DNA from 2 places in the Paenibacillus sp. FSL H8-0048 genome. Region 1 is predicted to be linked to the other one. Evidence: riboswitches for the same ligand, from Rfam matches in the RefSeq annotation. Region 1 holds a riboswitch; the other holds the start of a gene.

Evidence for each region. Region 1 has a riboswitch for glycine ahead of NSU18_RS20745 (amino acid permease). Riboswitches for the same ligand answer to the same signal wherever they lie in the genome.
Region 2: it holds a riboswitch for glycine, as region 1 does, so the genes downstream of both, gcvT (glycine cleavage system aminomethyltransferase GcvT) here and NSU18_RS20745 (amino acid permease) in region 1, are expected to answer to the same signal.

The regions. Positions count from the first base shown of each region.
Region 1 covers NZ_JBBODF010000001.1:4,822,318-4,833,498, forward strand. The annotation lists gene araA (L-arabinose isomerase) at 1-691, shown strand, start outside; gene NSU18_RS20715 (hypothetical protein) at 649-1,314, opposite strand; gene NSU18_RS20720 (response regulator) at 1,428-3,053, opposite strand; gene NSU18_RS20725 (sensor histidine kinase) at 3,060-4,796, opposite strand; gene NSU18_RS20730 (ABC transporter substrate-binding protein) at 4,983-6,581, opposite strand; gene NSU18_RS20735 (carbohydrate ABC transporter permease) at 6,651-7,565, opposite strand; gene NSU18_RS20740 (ABC transporter permease) at 7,581-8,534, opposite strand; glycine riboswitch at 8,811-8,890, shown strand; gene NSU18_RS20745 (amino acid permease) at 9,028-10,404, shown strand; gene NSU18_RS20750 (helix-turn-helix transcriptional regulator) at 10,439-11,181, shown strand, end outside.
Region 2 covers NZ_JBBODF010000001.1:5,285,341-5,296,521, forward strand. The annotation lists gene NSU18_RS22645 (ABC transporter permease) at 1-161, opposite strand, end outside; gene NSU18_RS22650 (ABC transporter permease) at 181-990, opposite strand; gene NSU18_RS22655 (ABC transporter ATP-binding protein) at 968-2,017, opposite strand; gene NSU18_RS22660 (hypothetical protein) at 2,193-2,543, opposite strand; gene NSU18_RS22665 (LuxR C-terminal-related transcriptional regulator) at 2,753-3,526, shown strand; gene gcvPB (aminomethyl-transferring glycine dehydrogenase subunit GcvPB) at 3,622-5,082, opposite strand; gene gcvPA (aminomethyl-transferring glycine dehydrogenase subunit GcvPA) at 5,079-6,431, opposite strand; gene gcvT (glycine cleavage system aminomethyltransferase GcvT) at 6,428-7,552, opposite strand; glycine riboswitch at 7,633-7,733, opposite strand; glycine riboswitch at 7,737-7,834, opposite strand; gene gcvH (glycine cleavage system protein GcvH) at 8,019-8,411, shown strand; gene NSU18_RS22690 (hypothetical protein) at 8,512-8,934, opposite strand; gene NSU18_RS22695 (flagellar motor protein MotB) at 9,186-10,061, opposite strand; gene NSU18_RS22700 (flagellar motor protein) at 10,058-10,843, opposite strand; gene uvrB (excinuclease ABC subunit UvrB) at 11,025-11,181, shown strand, end outside.

The DNA.
Region 1 (11,181 bases):
CAAGGAAGATTGGGAAGCCAGCGTGAAGGTGCAGGCGAGCTATGAAATTGCCCTTAAGCGCTTCTTGGATGCAGGCGGCTACAATGCCTTCACCTCCAACTTCGAGGATCTGCACGGCATGAAGCAGCTTCCGGGTCTGGCTGTTCAGCGCCTGATGGCCCAAGGCTACGGCTTCGCTGGAGAAGGGGACTGGAAGACTGCGGCTCTGGACCGCCTGATGAAGGTGATGAGCCACAACCTGAACACCGGATTCATGGAAGATTACACTTATGAAATGGCAGCCGGACAGGAAGCGATTCTCCAGTCCCACATGCTGGAGGTTGATCCGAGCCTGGCCAGCAACCAGCCGAAGATCATCGTGTCCCCGCTGGGCATCGGCGACCGTGAAGATCCGGCCCGTCTCGTCTTCGACGGCAAGGCAGGCGAAGGCGTCGTGGTATCGATGGCCGACTTCGGCACCCACTACAAGCTGCTGATTAACGAAGTTACCGCCTTCGAGCCAACCGTTCCGGCTCCGAATCTGCCGGTAGCTCGCGTACTGTGGCAGGTAAAGCCTAACTTCCAGGACGGCGTTAGAGCCTGGATCGAGAACGGCGGCGGCCACCATACCGTTGTATCGCTGAACCTCACTACTGATCAGATCGTTACCTACGCCAAGCTGGTAGGACTGGAATACGTGATTATTAAGTAATAAGAGTTACTTGTTAGAGTAAAGCATGTTAAGAAGAGCGAAGGGGCGTATAGCCCTCTCGCTCTTTTTGTTTGGCAGGTATGGTGGCGCGGCGGCAGTATGCAAAAGATATCTGCCAATCCTGCCGGGAAGCGTGTGAAAGATGTATGCGGAAAACCGAATACAATTAGCCGCTGCGAGGTTACACGTCCCAATGTATGCGAAAAACCGAACACATTGCGGCGGATTTGGTCGCGCGGACCAAATGTAATCGAAAAACCGATCACAATGCGTCGCTGCTGGGCAATCGGCTCCAATGTAATCGGAAAACTGATCACAATGCGCAGCCGCGAGGCAATCGGCTCCAATGTAATCGGAAAACCGATCACAATGCGCAGCCGCGAGGCAATCGGCTCCAATGTAATCGAAAAACCGATCACAATGCGTCGCTGCTGGGCAATCGGCTCGAATGTAATCGAAAAACCGAACACAATGCGCCGCTGCTGGGCAATCGGCTCCAATGTAATCGGAAAACCGATCACAATGCGCAGCCGCGAGGCAATCGGCTCCAATGTAATCGAAAAACCGATCACAATGCGTCGCTGCTGGGCAATCGGCTCCAATGTAATCGAAAAACCGATCACAATGCGCAGCCGCAGCGTTCAGTCTGCTGAATGCGCTAGCGCAGTGGTTCATATGGCTGGTGCTTCTGGTATGCCTGGTGCTCCTGGTGCCCCTAACGTCCCGCCCGCCCCGCTCACTTCCTATTCCGCGCACGGTATTGCTGCGGCGTGGTGCCGACGATCCGCTTGAACAGGTTGGAGAAGCTGCCGAGGCTGGTGTATCCGACCTGCTCTGCGATGTCGGTGATCTTCAGCTCGGTCTCCTCCAGCAGTTGCTTGGCCTTCTGCAGCCGCTCCTGTATGATCACATCCGAGATTGACAGCCCGGTCTCCTTCTTGAACAGCCGGGACAAGTAGGCCGGGTTCAGGTAGACATAGGCCGCGAGTTCATCCCGGGTGATCTCTTCGCTCAGGCGGGAGCGGATATACTGCCGGATCTTGGTGACCGTGGCCGAGGATACATTATTGCTGGTCTGCAGTAAGCGCATTACGGCTCGCAGGCATTCCACCGCCCAATGCTGGAGCGAAGCGGACTGCTTCGGATAATTCTCCTTATCCATCAAGGGCTTCAGCTCGGCTGAGGCGTGTGCGGATAAGCCTTTTTTGGCGAGAACGGTGTGTACAATGAACAGGATGCCGTGGATAAGCTGACGGTGCAGCTCACTTGTCCAGCGGCCGGCCTCAATGCTCGAGAACCACAGGGTCACTCGGCGCTCCAGCTCCTCCAGCTCGCCAAGCTCCAGAAGGGTCGCCCATTCTCCGAAGATATGCATGGGTGCTGCCTGAGGCACGGGCGCAAGCGGCTGATCCCGGCCATACATCTGATCCTCCGGTCCGAACACCTGACGCGAGCGGTTCAGGTTGCGTTGTTCCCGCTCCGTGACATCCGTGTATGCGCTCATGATACCGGACAGAGGGACACCTGCGCTGATGTAGATTGACAGGGAGCAATGCAGCAGCCGCCCGCAGGTATCCAGGAAGGTGCGGCCATTCTGCTCCAGCGTATGCCGGGCGGCGTTCATATCGCCCCGCACGTAGATGACCGCCAGATTATGGCCGAGCTGATCCTGCAGCACAGTGCCTTCCAGCCCGCTTAGCAGCAGCTCATCGGCCATGTTGCGCAGCGCATATTCCATAATCGTCTCATCCCGTGCGCTAAGATTCTCCTTCCACTGCTCCAGTCCCAGCAGAGCGAGGAAGTAGCGGTCCCCGGGCTGCAGATCCAGATTGTAGGTGTTCGCCGGAAGGGTGAGCGATTCCAGCACGGGCGCCGCCCGCTGGCTGAGAATATCCTGCCAGAACCGTTCTACCAGCAGGGGAAGCTGATGCTCCCATTGTCTCCGGTACTCCTGGATCAGGGTCTCGAACTGCTGCTGCTCCTTCTGCCTGCTGATCTCGAATAGCGCCTCACGGGAGATCTTCATCAATTCCTCATAGTCTACCGGCTTGAGCAGATAATGGAAGGCGCCGTGATAAATCGCGCGCTGGGCATACTCGAAATCGGCATGGCAGGTCAGCATAATCGTCAGCGTGCCGGGGGCAGATTGCTTCACCCAGGCCAGCAGCTCCAGGCCGCTTCTGCCGGGCATTTCGATATCGCAGATCAGCAGATCTACGGGCTGCTGCTCAAGAATAGCAATCGCCTGATCCACGTTCTCCGCCAGACAGACATCCGACACGCTAAGCGCGCTCCAATCCACCCCCTGCTGGAGGCCCAGCAAGGCGAAGTATTGGTCGTCAACGATTAGTACTCTGTACATTGAACGTCACAGCTCCTTTTGAACGGGTAGTCTGATCTCCACAACCGCGCCTCCGTCTGGAGCGTTATGGAAGGTAAGCCGTGCCCGGTTGTTATAGAACATCAGCATGCGTCTGTATACGTTCCATATTCCCAGATGGCGGTCTGTCGGCTTGCGCTCATACACGCCTTGATTGAGCATGTCGAGCTGAGCCGCGGAGAAGCCCGGCCCGGAATCGCGGATCTGAATGGCAATGCAGGAGTTGCCGCTCTCCCCGGCTTCTTCACGGACAGTTATGCCAACGTTGAAGGGCTTCGAATTGTTGACGAAGCCATGCTTGATGGCATTCTCAACGAAGGGCTGGATCAGCAGCGGCGGAATCAGTGTAGACTCAAGCTCTTGCGGAAGCTGCACCTCATAAGACAGCTTGTTCGGATACATAACCATCTGAATCTCGATATAATTCTGAATATGACCCAGCTCGCCGCGCAGCGGAATCCAGGCGTCATTGGTATTCATAATGAAGCGGAAGTGGGAGACCAGATGTCCGATCATCTTTTTGATCAGCGCATATTGCTTCAGCTCTACCAGATGAAAGACGATATTCAGGGAATTCATGAAAAAATGGGGATTGATCTGCGCCTGAAGATGCTTCAGCTCGGCCTGCTGCACCTTCATCTGCTCCTCATACACATCAATCTTGAGATTGCCGATCTGCTCGGCCATCTGGTTGAATTGCATGGTAATGATCTGGAACTCCCTGCTGTTGCCATCCTTCAGCCGGTATTCCAGCTGTCCCTTACCAAGGATACGCATCCCGCTGGTCAATTGCTGGATAGGCTTGAACACCAGCCTGCTGAGCAGAGCCAGCAGGATAACCATCACGAGGATAATGGCGAAGGGAATAACCTTGATGATCCGCTGGAAGATCGGCAGCTCGTCCAGAATCGATTTCTCGTCAAGCAGGAAGAAGACATTCAGATTGGAATACTGCGAAGGCTTGTCAATCAGCAGATAAGAATTGCCGTTGCTCAGCCGGATCGCTGCATCCACCGGACGGTCAGGGCGGCCGAGCTGGGTGCGAATGAGCGCAAGATCTTCACTGGCGAACTGGCCCCAGAGCAATTTACCGTCATTGTCGATCATGCCCACCTGCCCGCTGCCTCCGGTAGACTCCAGCTGGGTCAGCGGCTGGGCCAGAGAATCGATACTGACCAGTACCCCCATGAGAAGCCGTCCGCTCTTGTCCGGCAGCACCTTGAATAACACCGGCTCGTCGCCGAGGGTCACAGTCTCCCACTTCAGGGAGCCCTGGAGATTAGGCGACTTCAGGCGCGAGGACAGCCCGGAGGCAATGACCTCCTTCTCCTGGTAATATTCTCTCTGGCTGCTGAGGAATAACTCGTCCCGGTCCTGATGGTAGACGAAGACACTGCGGATAATGGTGTAGTAGCTGACATCGCTGTACCACTGGTCCATCAGCTTACGGATGGACAGGTAATAATTGACGCTGTCGGGACCGCTGTCCGAATAGAGCTCCAGCAGCATATTTTCATTGGCGGTACGCAGCAGATAATGGCTGGTCTGCTCCAGCAGCTCATCGAGTGTACCTAAGTGCAGGGTCAACGTGTCTGAAGCAGACTTCGCAACCTTCTCCCGGACAATGTTGGTGGAATAGAGATTGGTGTAGGAGAGGAAAAGGAACAGCGGCGTGACCAGCAGCAGGACAAGGGCACTCACTTTGAATCGCAATGATAGTTTCACAGTCATCCCCCTTATCCTTAGGTACATTTACACGCTGAGCGGCAGGAAAGGGGAAGGACGGCTGCCGTCCTTCCCCTTTGCTTAAAATATAAGAATTTGTATGTTCCACACGACAACATATCCTTATATTTTTCGCTAAAACGGGTGCCGTCCTTAAATAAGGACGGCATAGTCGTTTCCACTTGTTTATTTTGGTTGTTTAGCCTTCCACGCATCGTATTGCTTCTGAACCTCGGCGCGGATCTCTTCAATGCCGTTAGCCTTTAGCTTATTATTGTATTCCGTCAGCACCTTGTCTACTCCCAGGCTGCCCGTTTCCAGCAGCGGACGGAATTCCTTGATAATATTGCTGACCACAGAGACCTGTGTTTTGACAGCGTCGGTATTGAAGTTGAAGCCGAAGGACTTCACCTTATGGGCACTCTCGTTATAAGCCTTGAACTTCTCCCATTTATCGGCACTTTCACCTTCCCACAGATAGGTTATGGTCTGGTTGCCGAACATCCATTCAATTCCCGGTGCCCAGCCGGTATCGGCACGGGTAGCAATGCCGTCAGGCAGCTTGATGAAGTTGTCCTTGCCTTCTACCTTGACATACTGCCGTCCCTCTACGCCGAAGTCAATCAGATTGACCAGAACCGGGTCGGTATGCAGCAGGTTCAGCAGCATCATTGTCCGCTCTGGATCAATTGAGGTGCGTCCGATGGCCATCATGGAGTTGCTGACGCTGGCGGTGCTGATCTCGGGTTCATTCCCCTTCAGCTTCACCAGTTCAATGCCGGTGGCAATGGAATCTTCCTTGTCGGAGTCCGGTTTGTCTGAACCGAATTTCATCCAGGTCTTGCCGGCCTTGAAAGCGTCTTCAGTACTGGTTTTGGTCGTTGCCGCATCTTTATTGATGTAGCCTTTGGCGAACCAGTCGCCGTAGAGCTTCATACGGTAGATCGCCGTGTCAGATTCCATCGAGCTGATCACCATCTTATCGGTCTTGGTATCCAGGACGATTCCGGCAGGAGCGCCTGCCACCAGCTCATAGCGGAAGTTCTCCTTCATGCTCTCTCTGGTCTTGTCGAAGTAGCCCAGGGTGTCCGAGCCGCTGCCGGAGAGCCAGATTGGCGCGATGGCCGGTTCCTTCTCCTTGATCGTCTGCAGCCATGGCTCCAGATCCTCCAGCGTCTCAATCGAGTTCACATCGAATCCGTATTTATCCACCAGATCCTTGCGGAACATAATGGTATGGCTCTCGCCGATTTCCTTATTGGTCGGAATGGCGTAGATTTTGCCGTCCACCTTGCCGCCGTCAAAGAAGCGGGGGTCCAGGGTGTCCTTGATGCCTTGTCCATATTTGGCTAACAGATCATCCAGCGGCAGGAATGCGCCTTTGGCTACGTTATTGGCGAAATCCGCCCAGTTCGGGGCAAAGGTCAAATCGACCTGTTCACCGGATTGATAGGCCAGTGCCATCTTCTCGGCCCAGGAGGACCAAGGGAGTCCCTGGAAGTCAATCTCGGCGTTGATTTTTTCTTTGAGATACTTGTTGATCTCGTCTACAACCGCCTTGGTATCATTTTGCGGGAAATTTCCGACCGTGTACACTTTCAGCTTGCGGAACGTTGAGGTGTCAGGATTCGTGCTGCCTTCCGTGCCTGCTGTTGTAGCTGCTGCTGTCGATTCTGCCTTGGAGGGTGCGGATGCACCTGAATTGCCCCCGCCGCATCCGGTAATGCCCAGTATCACGGCGGTTAGGGCAGCAAGCACCGCGCCCGAGCTTCTGGTTGTTCTCATTTGTATGAACCTCCTCAATGATAATTAGATCATATATTCTAACCGGCATTTATGCCAGAGCTAGACCCATTAACCTTTGATAGCCCCAATCGTGAGGCCCTTGGTGAAGTACTTCTGGAAGAACGGATAGATGAACAGAATCGGACCAATCGACAGCACGACCATGGCCATCCGCAGACTTTCGGTTGGAACGGATTCCTGTACCATCAGGGCGACACCGGTGCCGGCAAGCTGGGTTTTGAAGAACTCGGCCTGGCGGATCATCTGAATCATAACGTACTGCAGGGAGAACTTATTGGTGTCATTAATGAACAGCATGGAGTTGAACCAGTCATTCCAGTACATCAGCGTAGTGAACAGTCCGATGGTCGCCAGCACAGGCAGGGAGATCGGCAGCACCAACTGGAAGAAGATCCGCCATTCCGAAGCTCCGTCGAGCTTACCGGATTCAATCATCTCCTCCGGGATGGTCTGCTGGAAGAAGGTACGGGTGATGAAGATATAGAAGGCATTGGACAAGCCGGGCAGAATCAGCGCAACCAGCGAGTCCTTCAGATCGAGATAGTTCACGTATAGCAGATAGAAGGGGACAAGCCCTCCCGAGAACAGCATGGTGATCAGCAGGTAGAAGTTGAATGTCTTTTTAAAAGGAAAATCCTTCCGGTAGAGCGGATACGCATACAGCGCAATCAGCAGCACGGCCAGAACAGTTCCGATAAGGGTAACGGTCAGGCTGACGCCATACGCCTTAACCAGTGTCTCCGAATGCTTGAACAAATATTGGTACGCGGAAGCATCGATATGATCGGGCCAGAACTTGTATCCCTGCAGCGTCAAGGCCTTCTCGTTCGTTAAGGAGATAGCGACAATGAGCACAATCGGCAGGATACACGCCAGGCTGAAGGCGATGAAGAACACATTCAGAATAATCTGGGCGGTGGTGGAGCCTTTGGTATAAGGGTTGCTTCGGGATGCAGTAGTCATTAGAATCCTCCGTTTCTAGAAAAGAGCCGTATCGCGGTTCAGCTTACGGGCCAGAGCGTTCGCGCCGATGACCAGGAAGAATCCGACGACCGATTGATAGAAGTTCGCCGCAGAGGACATCCCCAGGTCATTGAGCTGGATCAGGCCCCGGTAGACATAGGTGTCGATGACGTCCGTAGTTGAGCGCAGCGCACCGGAGTCCAGAGTCACATGGTAGAACAGCCCGAAGTCAGAGCGGAAGATGCCGCCCATGTTAAGAATGGTGAGAATGACCATGATCGGCGTAAGCAGCGGCAGGGTGATCTTGGTGATCTGCTGCCATTTGCTGGCCCCGTCCATCACCGCAGCTTCGTACAGCTCTTCGCTGATGCCGGTGATGGCCGCCAGATAGATGACACTGCCGATACCGATCGAATGCCACATCTTGGTGATCCACAGGATGTAAGGCCAAGCTTCAGGATGCATATAAGCATTCACCGAGGAGTAGCCGAACATCGGCAGAATATGCTTGACCAGGAAGCCATACTCCGGGTGCAGGAAGGCGTATACGATGAAGCTGACTACAACCATGGACAGAAAGTTCGGCATAATCATCACCGTCTGGAAGAACTTCGAAGCCAGCTTGTTACGCACCTCATTGATTGCAATCGCCAGCGAGACGGAGAGAATAAGGCCTGAGATAATGAAGACTACATTGTAACCCACGGTGTTGATGGTCACCCGCAGGGCGTCAGAGGTGGCGAAGAGGAACCGGAAGTTGTCAAGCCCGGCCCAAGGACTGCCCATAATGCCGTCAATGTAGTTGATATTCTTGAAGGCAATGAATAATCCGAACATCGGAATATAGCAGTTGATGAAAAAGATAATCGACGTGGGCAGCAGCATCAGCAGCAGCACCCGGTATCGCACGATATTGTGCAGCAGACGGCCGAAACGGCCCTGGGGCGGTGTCGCTGACTTGGTGTTCATAGCTTGTGGTGCGGGATTTGCCATAAGTTCTAACCTCACTCTACTTGTTCTGGATGAATTTATTATAGTAGAGCAGATGAACGGAATTCTTTCTTGCAAATGACTCTGTTTATTCAAAAATGACCTCATTGTGCAAAACTCCTGCTAAGCATTGAGACTTTTTTCACAGAGGATTGCTCACATTGCAAGTAATATGTTAGAATATCGGAATGCATTAACGCAGCACCAATTTAATACAGTACAAGAGCTATGAAGGCTATGGATCACACTATAGCTGGAGCAGCTTCTGGAGAGACTGCGGAGTTCCGCAGCGCCGAAGGGTTCACAATCTCAGGCAGAAGGACAGAAGAGTACCGGATTTGTTTTTGCTATGCGGATCAGCCGCTGCTGCAGAAGCTTATTTGGAACTTTTTATGCACCGGGAGATTGGATGATATCCAGTCTCCTTTTTTGCGTTACGTACAATGTTGTATACATTAAGGGGGAAACAGGAATGGCACAGACAGAATTAAAAAGAGAGCTTGCAAACCGTCACGTCCAGCTTATCGCTATCGGGGGAACGATTGGCACAGGGTTATTCCTGGGATCGGGCAAAGCCATTCAGCAGGCCGGGCCCTCCATCATGCTCACGTATCTGATCGTGGGGATTGCCGTGTTTTTTGTGATGCGGGCGCTCGGGGAACTGCTGCTCTCGAAGGCGGGGTATCAATCTTTTACGGATATTGCTGAGGATTACCTGGGGCCGCGCGCGGCGTTCATTACAGGCTGGACCTACTGGTTCTGCTGGATTATGACGGCGATGGCCGATGTGATTGCGGTGGGCGTCTATGTGCAGTACTGGTTCGATATTCCGCAGTGGGTACCGGCCGTCATCTGCCTGATCATTCTGCTCGGGCTGAATCTGCTGACGGTCAAGAGCTTCGGGGAGCTGGAATTCTGGTTTGCCCTGATCAAGGTAGTTACGATACTGGCTCTGATCGGCCTGGGCATTGTCCTGCTGGTGACCCAGTTCAAGACGGATGCAGGCTCCGTGTCGGTCCGCAATCTCTGGGAGCACGGGGGCGTGTTCCCGAACGGGGTGAAGGGCTTTCTGTTCTCCTTCCAGATGGTAGTGTTCGCTTATGTTGGCGTGGAGCTGGTGGGGGTATCGGCAGCAGAGACGGCGAATCCGGAGAAAAACATCCCGTCCGCGATCAACAAAATTCCGCTGCGGATTCTGTTCTTCTATGTAGGCGCGCTCTTCGTGCTGCTGTGCATTAATCCCTGGACCCAGCTTAGCGCGTCTGAAAGTCCGTTCGTGCGCACCTTCAGTCTAGTCGGGATTCCGATTGCTGCGGGGATTATCAATTTCGTAGTCTTAACCTCGGCGGCCTCCGCCTGCAACAGCGGGATGTTCTCGACCAGCCGGATTCTCTACAATCTGAGCAGACGGAATCAGGCTTCCCCGCAGCTGGGCAAGCTGAACCGGAATCATGTGCCCGCGAATTCCTTATTCCTCTCCACCCTGGTGATCTCTGCCGGAGCACTGCTCAGCAAGCTCATTCCGGGCCAGGCCTTCGGCATCGTGACTACGATCAGTGCCATTTGCTTCATCTGGGTCTGGGGCGTTGTGCTGGTCTGCCATATCAAGTATAAAAGGAACCGCCCGGACTTACATGCCGCTTCCAAATTCAAAGCGCCATTCACCCCGGTGATTAACTATGCTGTCCTGACGCTGTTCGCCGCCATTCTTGTGATCATGCTCTTTGCCGATGAGACCCGTCCGGCGCTGCTGTTCACTCCGCTCTGGTTCATCCTGCTGTTCGTTCTGTACTCCATCAGAAGCCGTAAGGAGAAAAGTGAACAGGAAATCAGTATAATCAATACATAAACTGATTTCAGGATGAAGAGGGTGCAGCCGCCGTATGAACAAGACAGACCGCATGTTAGCCATCGTACTGGAGCTGCAGCGCAAAGGGGTCGTACGGGCAGAGGATCTGGCGTCTGTCTTCGAGACTAGCGTAAGAACCATCTACCGCGATATACAGGCGCTTAGTGAAGCCGGAGTGCCGGTGGTAGGAGCTACAGGTCAGGGATATTCGCTGGTAAAGGGGTATTTCCTGCCCCCGGTCAGCTTCACCGCGGAGGAGGCTGTGACTCTGCTGATCGGAACGGATTTCGTGGAGCAGCGGTTCGATACGGAATACGGGGACCGGGCCTCCGCAGCCGGCAGGAAGATTGAAGCGGTTCTGCCGGTCGATGTCCGGGAGAATGCCTCCCGCATCCGTCAGAGCGTCCTGCTGCTGAATACCTCTAAAGACAGACTGCAAGGACAGGAGAAGGATTATATCGGGCAGATCCGCCGTGCGATTCTGGAGCAGCGAAAGATCAGCTTCGGGTATACGAAGGGCAGACAGGAAGCTGACGGAAGTCACCGGAGTGTCCGAATCGCCTCGCCATATGGACTTGTTCTGAACAGAGGCGCCTGGACCCTGGTCGCCTGGTGTTGGCTGCGGGAGGAGATCCGTCATTTCCGGTTATCCAGAATGAGCGGACTTACCCTTCTGGATGACCGGTTCGAAGTGCCTGTGGGTTTCGATCTGCACGAGTACCAGCCGGAGGATGACCGCCATGTGCGCGTGTGCATTTTGGTGCATCCCGAGATCGC
Region 2 (11,181 bases), 460 kb from region 1:
GGAATCCGGTCATAGATCACCCACAGGAACACGAATCCCAATACCTGCGTCAAGGCCGCCGAGCACATTAGGATATAAAAGTCTTTGTTGTACTCCAGAATCGCCTTAAGCTGCTGCACATATAGCCTTCTATAGAGATAGAGCATTTGCGATAATTTCATTCTGCGTCCTCCTTCCGCCTTAGCCTCCATGAATGGTCACCTGGCGGACCGCCCAGTTCCACATGGCTTTGCCCGCCATCCAGAGTCCTGCTCCCCAAAAGAGCTGAATCCCGATCAGCCTTAGGCTCTCCCCGGTATCTGCCTGCTGGAGGAAGATCATCGTCGGCGTATGAATGATGGCCTGGAAGGGCAGCAGTAGCGCCAGCTTTTCCAGCCAGTCCGGGAAAAATGCCAGCGGCACCAGTGCGCCCGACAGCAGGTTAGTAAGCGCAATCCGCGTCCAGACAATCCCGAGGGACCCCGTCGACCAGAAGCATAACAGAGCCGCCAGATAGACCACGCCGAATTTGACCACAACCGCGCAGAGCAGACTGACCGCAAACAGCAGATAGACGATCGGCGAGTGGGGGAAGGTCACTCCGGTAAGGAAGGTGGCAAACACGATCAGCATTACCGTACTGATAGCCCCTTCCAGCAGGCTGGCGCCCAGGGTCTCGGCGAATCGGGCCGTCTGGAAATCAATCGGCTTCAGCAGGTCCATGGCGACGCTGCCGTCAAGGATTTTGCCGGAGATGGCGGTCTCGGAATACCAGGATAAGACGGAATTGGCCAGGAAGGTCACCAGCAGATAGGTCTTCATCTGATCCCAGGAGTAGCCGCCCACCGCCTCACGCCCGCCATAGATTCCCTGCCAGAGGAAGAAGATCGCGACCAGATTAATGGAGTTTGCGAGTAAATTAATGATGTAGGAGTTCCGGTAGGCCATCACATTCTGCAAGGAGCGATTGGCAATGCTTCTGTATTTGTTAAGCCGGGCTGCTGTCGTCATGGTGCCCCTGCCCCCTTGCTCCCCGGTGCTCGTTCAAGTCCAGTTGGCCGTCATAGACAGCCTTAATGACCTGCTCAATGTGGGTATCTTCCATGCGGAAATCGAGGACCTCCCCATGCTTCATCACCCGGCTGACCACTTCACTGGCGGTATATTCATACCGGTCAAAAGTGACCGAGAACTCCTGGCTGCTCTGCTGCTCCAGCTTCAGCCCGGGACTCTGCTCCAGCAGCTTGTACAACTCCGGCATAGGGGAGCGTACCTGGAAGAAGATGACCCGGTTTTTGGCAAAACGGGCCTTGACCTCGCTCAGCGTACCGTCATAAATAATCGCGCCGTGATCGATAATGACCAGCCGCTTGCACAGGTCCTCAATGTCGCCCAGGTCGTGGGTCGTCAGCATCACAGTCGTCTGCTGCTCCTGGTTGATCTGCTTGATGAACCCGCGGATCTTCTCCTTCACAGATACGTCAAGGCCAATCGTCGGCTCATCGAGATACAGAATCGGCGGATTATGCAGCAGGGCAGCAGCCAGATCGGCACGCATGCGCTGACCCAGCGAGAGCTTCCGCGCGGACAGGTGGATGAATTCGCTCATCCCGAGCATTTCGGTGAACAAGTCCATGTTCTTCCTATATTGGGCATCCGGAATCTGATAGATATCCTTCAGCAGCGAGAAGGACTCGGCAATCGGAATATCCCACCACAGCTGGGTGCGCTGCCCGAAAACTGCGCCGATCTGGGCGGCGTTCTCCATTCTTTTGCGGTACGGATTGATGCCGTTCACCGAGATACTCCCGGAGGACGGCATCAGAATGCCGGTCAGCATCTTGATGGTAGTCGATTTACCGGCACCGTTCGGTCCCACGTAGGCCACCGTCTCTCCGGCTTCAATGCTCAGATCCAGCGGCTTGACCGCCACCTTCTCAATATGCCGGGGCAGGAACAGATGCTTCACCGCTCCCTTTAGGCCGGGCTCCTTCACCGCCTGCATAAAGGACTTACTCAGTCCTCTGGCTTCAATCATACTCAAGCTTAACCCTCCTGTTCATTTCTTTGAAAGCGTTACCGCAGATGGCTGCGGAGAAAATATCTGAATCCTCAGCTGGCTCAAAGACGTAAGAGTAAATATATCACTGAGCCGATGTCGAAAACTATCAGTTTAGGTCGATTTTGCAAAAAAAAGCGGCAACCCCCGATAGCTATACCAACCGGGATTTGCCACTGCGCTTAAGCAGAGTCTGGACGGCGAACCCTACCAGCAGGGGCAGCGCCAGCTGAACCTCAAGTCTCCAGTCTACCGCATACAGGTCTACGAGGTTAATCTGCTTCAACAATACATAGGTCACATTGTATAAGAGGAATGAACAGCTGAAGGTGAGCAGCGGAACCAGATGCAGGGTCCTTTTATTCTGCAGCAGCCGGTATCCCGCAAGGGTTAAGAGTGTGTAGCTGGCCATAATGAACAGGGCATAATTACTGCCGAAGCGCAGGAAGGATACCATTGCGGTAGCCAAATTGAGGGTAGTCGATAGATAGCCGATGCGAAGCATGTCGAACCTCCTGGAATTATGTAGAAATATAAGATGAACAGATTTCTACATTTTACAGCGCTAACGCGGGGATTTACAGATCCAATACTGAATGTTCATTATTCCGTAATTGTATGTTATAATGCTTTCTTTTAAAATTGATAATATAGGAATTGGTAAATATGGAGGGATCGTTTGTGAGAGTCTTTAATCAATCAAGAGCATGGAGTATGCCTGGGGATTTAGAAGCAAGCGAACTTGAAGCCTTCCGGCCTCTGGAGGCAGTTAGGGCCCAAGTCCAAGGCGGGATGTCTGTGGCGGGTGTATCTGAAGAATCCAGAGAGCATATCTATCATAGAGCTATGATTTCTTCGATCCGCAGTGAAATGAACAAATTAAGCCAGCTGCTCTCTATTCCTTATGTGGTATTCCTGACGGACAAGGCGGGTACCATTCTGGAACTGGTCTATTCTTCTCCGGAGACGCAGGCGGAGATGGAGCAGGCGGAGCTGCGCCCGGGGGTCAGCTTAAGCAGGCAGCAGGCGGGAATGAATGCCGTATCGCTGGCGATGGAGATGAACTGCATCGGGGTGGTGCGGGGAACGGAGCATACGGATCAGACCTTCCGGGATTGGAACTGTGTGTGCGCTCCATTGCAGGATGATGATAGCGTTTACGGATATGTTGATATTTCTTTTAATAGAGGAGAGCCAATTGAGTTCGCCATTCCCTTCGTGCAGCAGATTGCCGAGAATATCATGGAGAAGTGGATGGAGAAGAACCCGGAGATGCAGCGGTACCGGCTGGAAGCCACGCTTCTGGAATATAAGCTGACCGCGCGGGAGCAGGAGGTGGCGAGGCTGTGGCTGATGGAGAAGAGCGCGCTGCATATCGGGAGCGATCTGGGGATCAGTGAAGGCACCGTGCGCAATATGCTGAAGAGTATCTACAGTAAAATGCGGGTGAATGACCGCTTCCAGTTCGTGAAGCGCCTTACGCCATAGCCGGGAGAATCCGCTTCCGGGTACATACCAAATAGCCGGGCAGCGATACGATGTATCCCTGACCCGGCTATTTGAAAATATATGAATTGATCTGGTTAACCGCAAGAACAGTTGAGTACCGGCTTACGCGCGGCCTGCGTCTCATCCAGGCGGCTGATTTCAGTCGTATGCGGTGCGTTAATCACTATCTCCGGCGTCTCTTCGGCTTCCTTAACGATTCGGATCATGGTCTCAATGAAGCCGTCGAGCGTCTCCTTGCTCTCGGTCTCGGTAGGTTCAATCATCATACATTCCTCTACTGTCAGCGGGAAGTAGACGGTTGGCGGATGATAGCCGAAGTCGAGCAGCCGTTTGGCTACATCGAGGGTACGGACACCGTATTGCTTAAGGTTCTTGCCGGACATGACGAATTCATGCTTGCAGACGCCCGGGAAGGGGATCTCGAAGTAAGGGGCCAGCCGGTGCATCATATAGTTGGCGTTCAGCACTGCGTTCTCGGACACCTCACGCAGGCCGTCAGGACCGTAGGTGCGGATGTACGCATAAGCACGGACGAGAATCCCGAAGTTGCCGTAAAAGGCTTTGACGCGGCCAATCGATTCCGGCCCGCCGCAGTCCAGTGTGAAGCTGCCGTCCCCGTTCTGCGCCACTGTAGGCTGCGGCAGGAACGGGATCAGCTTCGCCTTCACGCCGACCGGTCCGGCTCCCGGCCCCCCGCCGCCATGCGGCGTACTCATCGTCTTGTGCAGGTTGAGATGCACCACATCAAAGCCCATATCGCCCGGGCGGGTGATGCCCATAATCGCGTTGGAGTTCGCTCCGTCATAATAGAGCAGTCCGCCCGCTTCATGGACAATCGCGGCAATCTCGACGATCTGCGTCTCGAAGAGGCCGAGGGTACTCGGGTTCGTGAGCATCAGCGCAGCGGTGTCACTGCCGACAGCTGCCTTCAGCGCCTCAAGGTCAACCATGCCCTTACCGTTGGACGGGATGGTGACTGTCTCAAGACCGGCGGCTGCGGCGCTTGCCGGGTTGGTGCCGTGCGAGGAATCGGGCACGATGACCTTGGAGCGGACCTCACCGCGGCTCTCATGGTAGGCGCGGATCATCATCAGGCCGGTCCACTCGCCGTGGGCACCGGCAGCAGGCTGCAGGGATACGGCATCCATGCCGGTCAGGGCGGCAAGATCCTTTTGCAGCGTGTACATCAGTTCAAGCGCACCCTGGATGCTCTCCTCCGGCTGGTACGGATGGATCTTGGAGAGTCCCGGGAAGCGGGCGACATCCTCGTTGATCTTGGGGTTGTATTTCATCGTGCAGGAGCCGAGCGGATAGAAGCCGTTATCGACTCCGAAGTTGCGGCGGGACAGGGCGGTATAGTGGCGGATCACATCCACCTCGGATACTTCAGGTAACACAACCGGCTCACTGCGCAGCAGCCCTCCGGGAATGAGTGCATCAAGGCCTTCGTCCTTCGGCACATCACACAGAGGCAGGGAGTAGGCCGAGCGGCCGGGACGGCTTAATTCAAAAATCAGACTTTGTTCCGGTTTCATACACAGCCCTCCAGTGCGCTTGCGAATTCGTCAATTTCGGTCTTGCTTCGTTTCTCCGTTACGGCAACCAGCATATGTCCGGCCAGCTCGGGATAATCCCGGCCTAAGTCATAACCGCCCAGATAGCCTTCCTTCAGCAGCTTGGAGTTCACTGTACTCACACTGCTGCCCTCCGGGAGCTTCAGGACGAATTCATTGAAGAACGGGGCAGTGAAGACAAGCTCTGCACCAGTGATTTCAGCCAGCCGCCCAGCGGCATAGTGGCTCTTGCGGATGTTCAGCTCACCCACCTCGCGCATGCCCTCCTTGCCCATCACGGACAGGTAGACGGAAGCAGACAGCGCTAGTAGCGCCTGGTTGGAGCAGATATTCGAGGTCGCCTTCTCCCGGCGGATATGCTGTTCGCGGGCTTGCAGCGTCAGCACGAAGCCGCGCTTGCCATTCCGGTCAACCGTCTGGCCGACGATCCGGCCCGGCATCCGGCGCATGAGCGGCTCAGCCACCGCGAAGAATCCGCAGGTAGGGCCGCCCAGCGAGGCGGCGATACCCAGCGGCTGCGCGTCGCCGACTACGATGTCTGCGCCAAGCCGTCCGGGGGATTCCAGCACGCCAAGCGCAATGGGGTTCGCGCTGACCACGAGCAGTCCTTTGACCGCATGGATCAGCGGCTCAATCTGGCGCAGATCCTCAATCCCGCCGAAGAAGTTGGGGGACTGGACCAGAACAGCAGCGGTATCGCTGTCGATGGCATCGGCCAGCTTGGTGAGATCCGTTACCCCGTCAGCATAGTCAATCTCAACAATTTGCAGGCCCCAGGCGTTGGCGGAGGTGCGCAGCACCTGACGCGCTTCCGGGTGAACCGTACGGGAGACAATCAGCTTCTTGCGTTTGGTGGCGCCTGCGGCCAGCACAGCCGCTTCGGACAGGGCCGTTGCGCCGTCATACATACTGGCATTGGCGACCTTCATTCCGGTCAGTTCACAGATATAGGACTGGAATTCGAAAATCGCCTGAAGCTCACCCTGGCTGATCTCCGGTTGGTAAGGGGTATAGGCGGTATAAAATTCCGAACGTGAAATCACATGGTTGATGACGACCGGAACATGGTGATCGTATAATCCGGCACCAAGGAAGCTGGCGTGGGTGTCGAAGTCGGCATTCTTGTCTGCGAGCCTCTTCATATGGCGAAGCAGTGCATATTCGTCCAGAGCGCCGGACATCGGCAGGGTTCCCTGGTAACGGACAGACTGCGGAATATCGGCGAACAGCTCATCGATGGACTGGATGCCTACGGCTTCCATCATTTCTGTGCGGTCTTGCTCAGTCATAGGCAGATAGCGGTGCTTCATTGCGGCTTCACTCCTTGGCTTCTTTTGTAGAATGGGGCTTTGATTATGGCAGCCTTGAGCTGCTTGCCGCGAATCTCCACGTACACCTCTGTGCCCGGCTCCGTATAGGCAGCGTCCAGCAGGGCGAGTCCGAGATTCCGCTTCAGGGTAGGGGATTGGGTGCCGGTCGTTACTTCACCGATCTTCACTCCGTCCGCGTACACGGGATAGTGGGAGCGGGGAATGCCGCGGTCGACCATCTCCAGGCCCACAAGACGCCGGGGCAGACCGGCTTCCTTCTGCTTCAGCAGGGCATCACGGCCGATGAAATCCCCTGCATCCAGCTTCACGAAGAACTGGACACCCGCTTCGAGCGGAGTGATATCCGCCGACAGCTCCTGGCCGTACAGCGGCAGCTTGGCCTCGAAACGCAGGGTATCGCGTGCGCCGAGTCCGGCAGGCGTCAGACCATGCGGAGCGCCAGCAGCCAGCAGGCCGTTCCAGAGTGCTGCTGCCGTATCTGCGGGAGCATATAGCTCGAAGCCATCCTCACCAGTATATCCGGTACGGGAGAGCAGGACGGTGACGCCGCAGACTTCAGCCTGTTCGATGAAGTGGAACGGTTTTAACTCTGTTAGAGACACCTGCGTGACTTTTGCCAGAATCGTCTCCGCGAGCGGCCCCTGCACGGCGAGCAGCAGCGTCTCATCCGAGATATTTTTCAGGGTGACGCCGCCGAATTCAGCGGTTAGATGCTCCTGCAGCCACTGGAAGTCCTTATCGATGTTGGACGCATTGACGACAAGCATGTAACGTTCTTCACCCAGCCGGTATACGAGCAGATCGTCGACCACTCCGCCGCTTGGGTAGAGCATCAGGGTGTACTGCGCTGCGCCGTCTTTCAGGCGGCTGACATCATTGGTGGTCATTCTCTGCAGGAAAGCTTCCGCGCCGCTCCCGGTAACCATGAATTCTCCCATATGCGAGACATCGAACAGTCCGGCCCGTTCACGGACGGCTTCATGCTCCTTCACGATGCCCGTGAACTGCACCGGCAGCTCCCAGCCGCCGAAATCAATACATCTGGACTCCGCATAAGCCGCATAGAGGTCATAAAAAGGCGTTCTTCTCAAAGCATCCATCTTGTCACTCCCTTGGTCTGATTACATACGAAAAAGGACAGGCGAAAGCCATTATGCACGTATGCATAAATGGACTTTCGCTCTGTCCTTGGTACCTGAGAGTTACCCTGCCATGCCGCGCAGGTTTCCCCGTTGGTGATCCGTGAAGCCTGCAGCGCAGGCACCCGGATGCTCTCCAGAGATGCGTCCGGCAAAGGTCCTTTTGCCTGAGAGATTCACCCATCCCGGGCTTACTCCTTCGGCGCTGTCTTCCTGTGAGACAGTCTCTCCCTATGCCATCATTCGCAAACCATATGTTTTTCTACTGACTCCATTAAACCGGGTAACCCTCCGCCCTGTCAATCAAAAAACGTCAAAAAGTTGACAAATTTAATTTTACTGTCAGTTATATTGACATTAGGCAAGCCGATAACTTAGGCTATAACTAAATTTAGAACTCCAATTACGGAAAAGAGGCGGCTTGGACATGAGTGAAGTGCTTGACAACCTGCTATACAGCGAAGAGCATGAGTGGGCGCAGCAGGGCGAGGGACGCGTAGTACGTGTAGGGATTACGGATCATGCGCAGCATCTGCTGGGCGATATCGTGTTTGTAGAATTTCCGGAAGTGGGCGCGGCGATCTCAGCAGGCGACAGTGTGGGCAGTATCGAATCTGTGAAGACCGTATCGGAGCTATATTCACCCGTATCCGGTAAGGTGACCAAGATCAACGATGCGCTGGAGGCCAGCCCGGAGCTGATCAATGACCAGCCTTACGGAGACGGGTGGATTTTTGAGCTGGAGCTTGATACTGAGTTCGCAGAGGCAGTAACCGGCCTGCTGGATGCGGCTGCGTACAAGGAACTGGTTGGGGAATAAAAGTTAGCTTATCCGCGAAAGCGGCTGTTAATACGACAGACCTCTCTTTGTTACATTAGATGTTACTAATGTGAGAGGTCTGTCTTTTTGCGTCTGTCTGTTATTCCGGGAAGCTGAGCAAACCGGGATAGACGATGGGAGCAGAGTGCCACAGAAAGGGCAAGAGAACCAGGCCCGCCACAGCAAACAGAAGGCACAGCAGCAGGAAACGGTATCTTTTTCGGGGACGCTTGACAGGTCTCAGCACGAAGATATAAACGCCAAGCGAATAAAACGGGAAAAGTATTACGGCAGACATGGCCATACAAACGAGAAAGGTAGATTCTCTTGCAGAACCGGGAATCATGGCTTCCGGATTGTAGACCGGATCGATCTGCATACAAATAAATATAAGGGCTAAATACGAGGTGAGCAAAAGTAGAAAAAAGCCACGGATGCGGCCATTCCCGGATAAGCTGTACATCATCCACCAGTATCCGAGCCAAGGCAGCGCAAAGGCAAAGCCGGCAATCAGAAACTTCATTCCGGTAAGCAGGCTTCCCGGGGAATAAGAGGAGGACAAAAAGGGCAGAAATACAACAAAAAAGCCTACGAAGCCAGTGATAGTAATCTGGGCGAAAATAATCAATACCAATGAAACCGACAGCCGCAGAAGCTCCAAAAAACGGGTAGCATCCGGCGTTCCTTTTGTTGCGTGCACGAAGCTCCAACTCCTTGATCAGCTTTACTGTATCTTTGCCAGTGAGGATCTGCCATAGACTGAGCGGTTGCCGGCTATTCTTCCTCCTGAAGCTGCCGCAGCACAATCAATTCAACCCGGCGGTTCCGCTGCTTTCCCTCTGCGGTTGTATTATCATAGGCGGGCCGGGTATCGGCGTACCCTGCATATTGGAAGGTATCAGGGCTCAGCCCCTCTTTGTCCAGAAAAAAGCGCAGGACGGACAGCGCACGGGCGCCGGATAGCTCCCAGTTGTCTCTGTATAACGATCCGGGGGTCACAGGAACATTGTCGGTATGGCCTTCGATGCTGATCGTCGCCCCGATACCGCGAAACAGGCCGGAGAGCTGGCGCAGGGCAGGGAAAGCAGGGGATTTCAGCTCGGCCTTACCCGCATCGAACAGGAACCGGTCACTCAGCGTGATGGCAATGCCCTGCGGTTTATCGGCAACAAAAATCTGTTCCCCGAGGTTATTCTCCTCCACATACTGGGTGATTACGCCCATAAGAGCAGCCAGCTTCGCTTCCTGTTCCCGAAAAGCAAGCTCACGCGCTGACGGCTGGTGTCCATCCCCATCTCCTGTTTGTCCGTTTCCATTCAGCCCGTCCGAATCCGCGGAGCCTGTAGCAGAAGGACCGCCAGCGGTTCCACTGTCTTCAGTATGACCCTTCGAAACGTCAGTCCCTGTAATTCCCTGATTGCCTTCAAGTACGCCGCTTCCGCCCTCCAGCACTGTACTTCCGCTCTTGAAGGTATCCGATAAGGAGCCGCTGACAATGGCATATTTCTGCGAATCCAGGCTGCTCATGGCGAACAGAATCACGAAGAAAATCAGCAGAAGCGTGATCAGATCCGCGTAGGTAATCATCCAGCGGTCCCGGCTCTCCTTGCCTGCGGAGGCGCGGGGCTGCCGGCGGTTTCTTTGTCTCATAGCGGTTCCCCCGGGCTGGTACTGCTGCTGCGTTTAGGAGCGTCTGTCAGGAAGGGGGCCAGCTTTTGCCGGACCAGATGCGGGTGATCTCCGTTCTGCAGGGACAGAATGCCGACGAGCAGCATCTCCATGGTGCCCAGCTCACTTTGGCTGCGGGATTTGATTTTGGAGGCAATGGGTAAAAAGAGTAGATTAGCGCTGGCTACGCCATAGAGTGTTGCTGTAAAAGCTACGGCAATTGACCCGCCCAGATTGGAAGGGTCCGTTAGGTTGCTCAGAACCCGGATCAGCCCCATAACGGTGCCGATAATCCCCATGGTCGGTGCATAGCCGCCGGCGGCTTCGAATATTTTGGCATAGCCTTCATATTTCAGCTCCTTGGCATCCATCCCGAGCTCCAGGATCTGGCGGACCTGATCAGGGTCATTGCCGTCGACAATCAGAAACAGGCCTTCACGGGTAAAAGGATCAGGATGCTCCTCCGCCCGCTTCTCTAATGCGAGAACACCGCCGCGCCGCGTGAGTGCAGCCAGGGCAATCAGCTCTTCGGCTTGTTCCCGGCTGGTGTCCCGTTGCCGGCCAAAAGCCAGGCGGAGCGCCGCCGGAATAGTGCGGAGCTTGGACGCCGGGAAACTGATAAGCACCGCCGCAAGGGTACCGCCGAATACGATCAGGGCAGCATTGGGCTGCAGCAGGCCGGACAGGCTGCCGCCTTCCCACAGAAAACCGCCGATCATAGCGGCAATTCCGGCCAGCAGGCCGAGTATTGTAATGAAATCCATAAATTCAGGCTCCTTAAATTTCTATATATTATGGTTTGCAACAGTCTGGGCAACGCTGTATAATAAACGGGAACGTGCATTCCTATCTTCCATATTTTTCAGCTTGGTATGGATGAAGGATGATTAGGGTTAAAATTATAATATATTCATATATTCTAGACGATAGAGGGGAGACGGGCAAATGAGTGATATTGTCGTCAGTACGAAGACTTTTGCACTGGAGTCCGAGTATACACCCCAGGGCGATCAGCCTCATGCCATAGAAGAGTTATTGGACGGCATCCGGCAGGGCAAGAAGCACCAGACGCTGCTGGGAGCGACAGGTACAGGCAAGACCT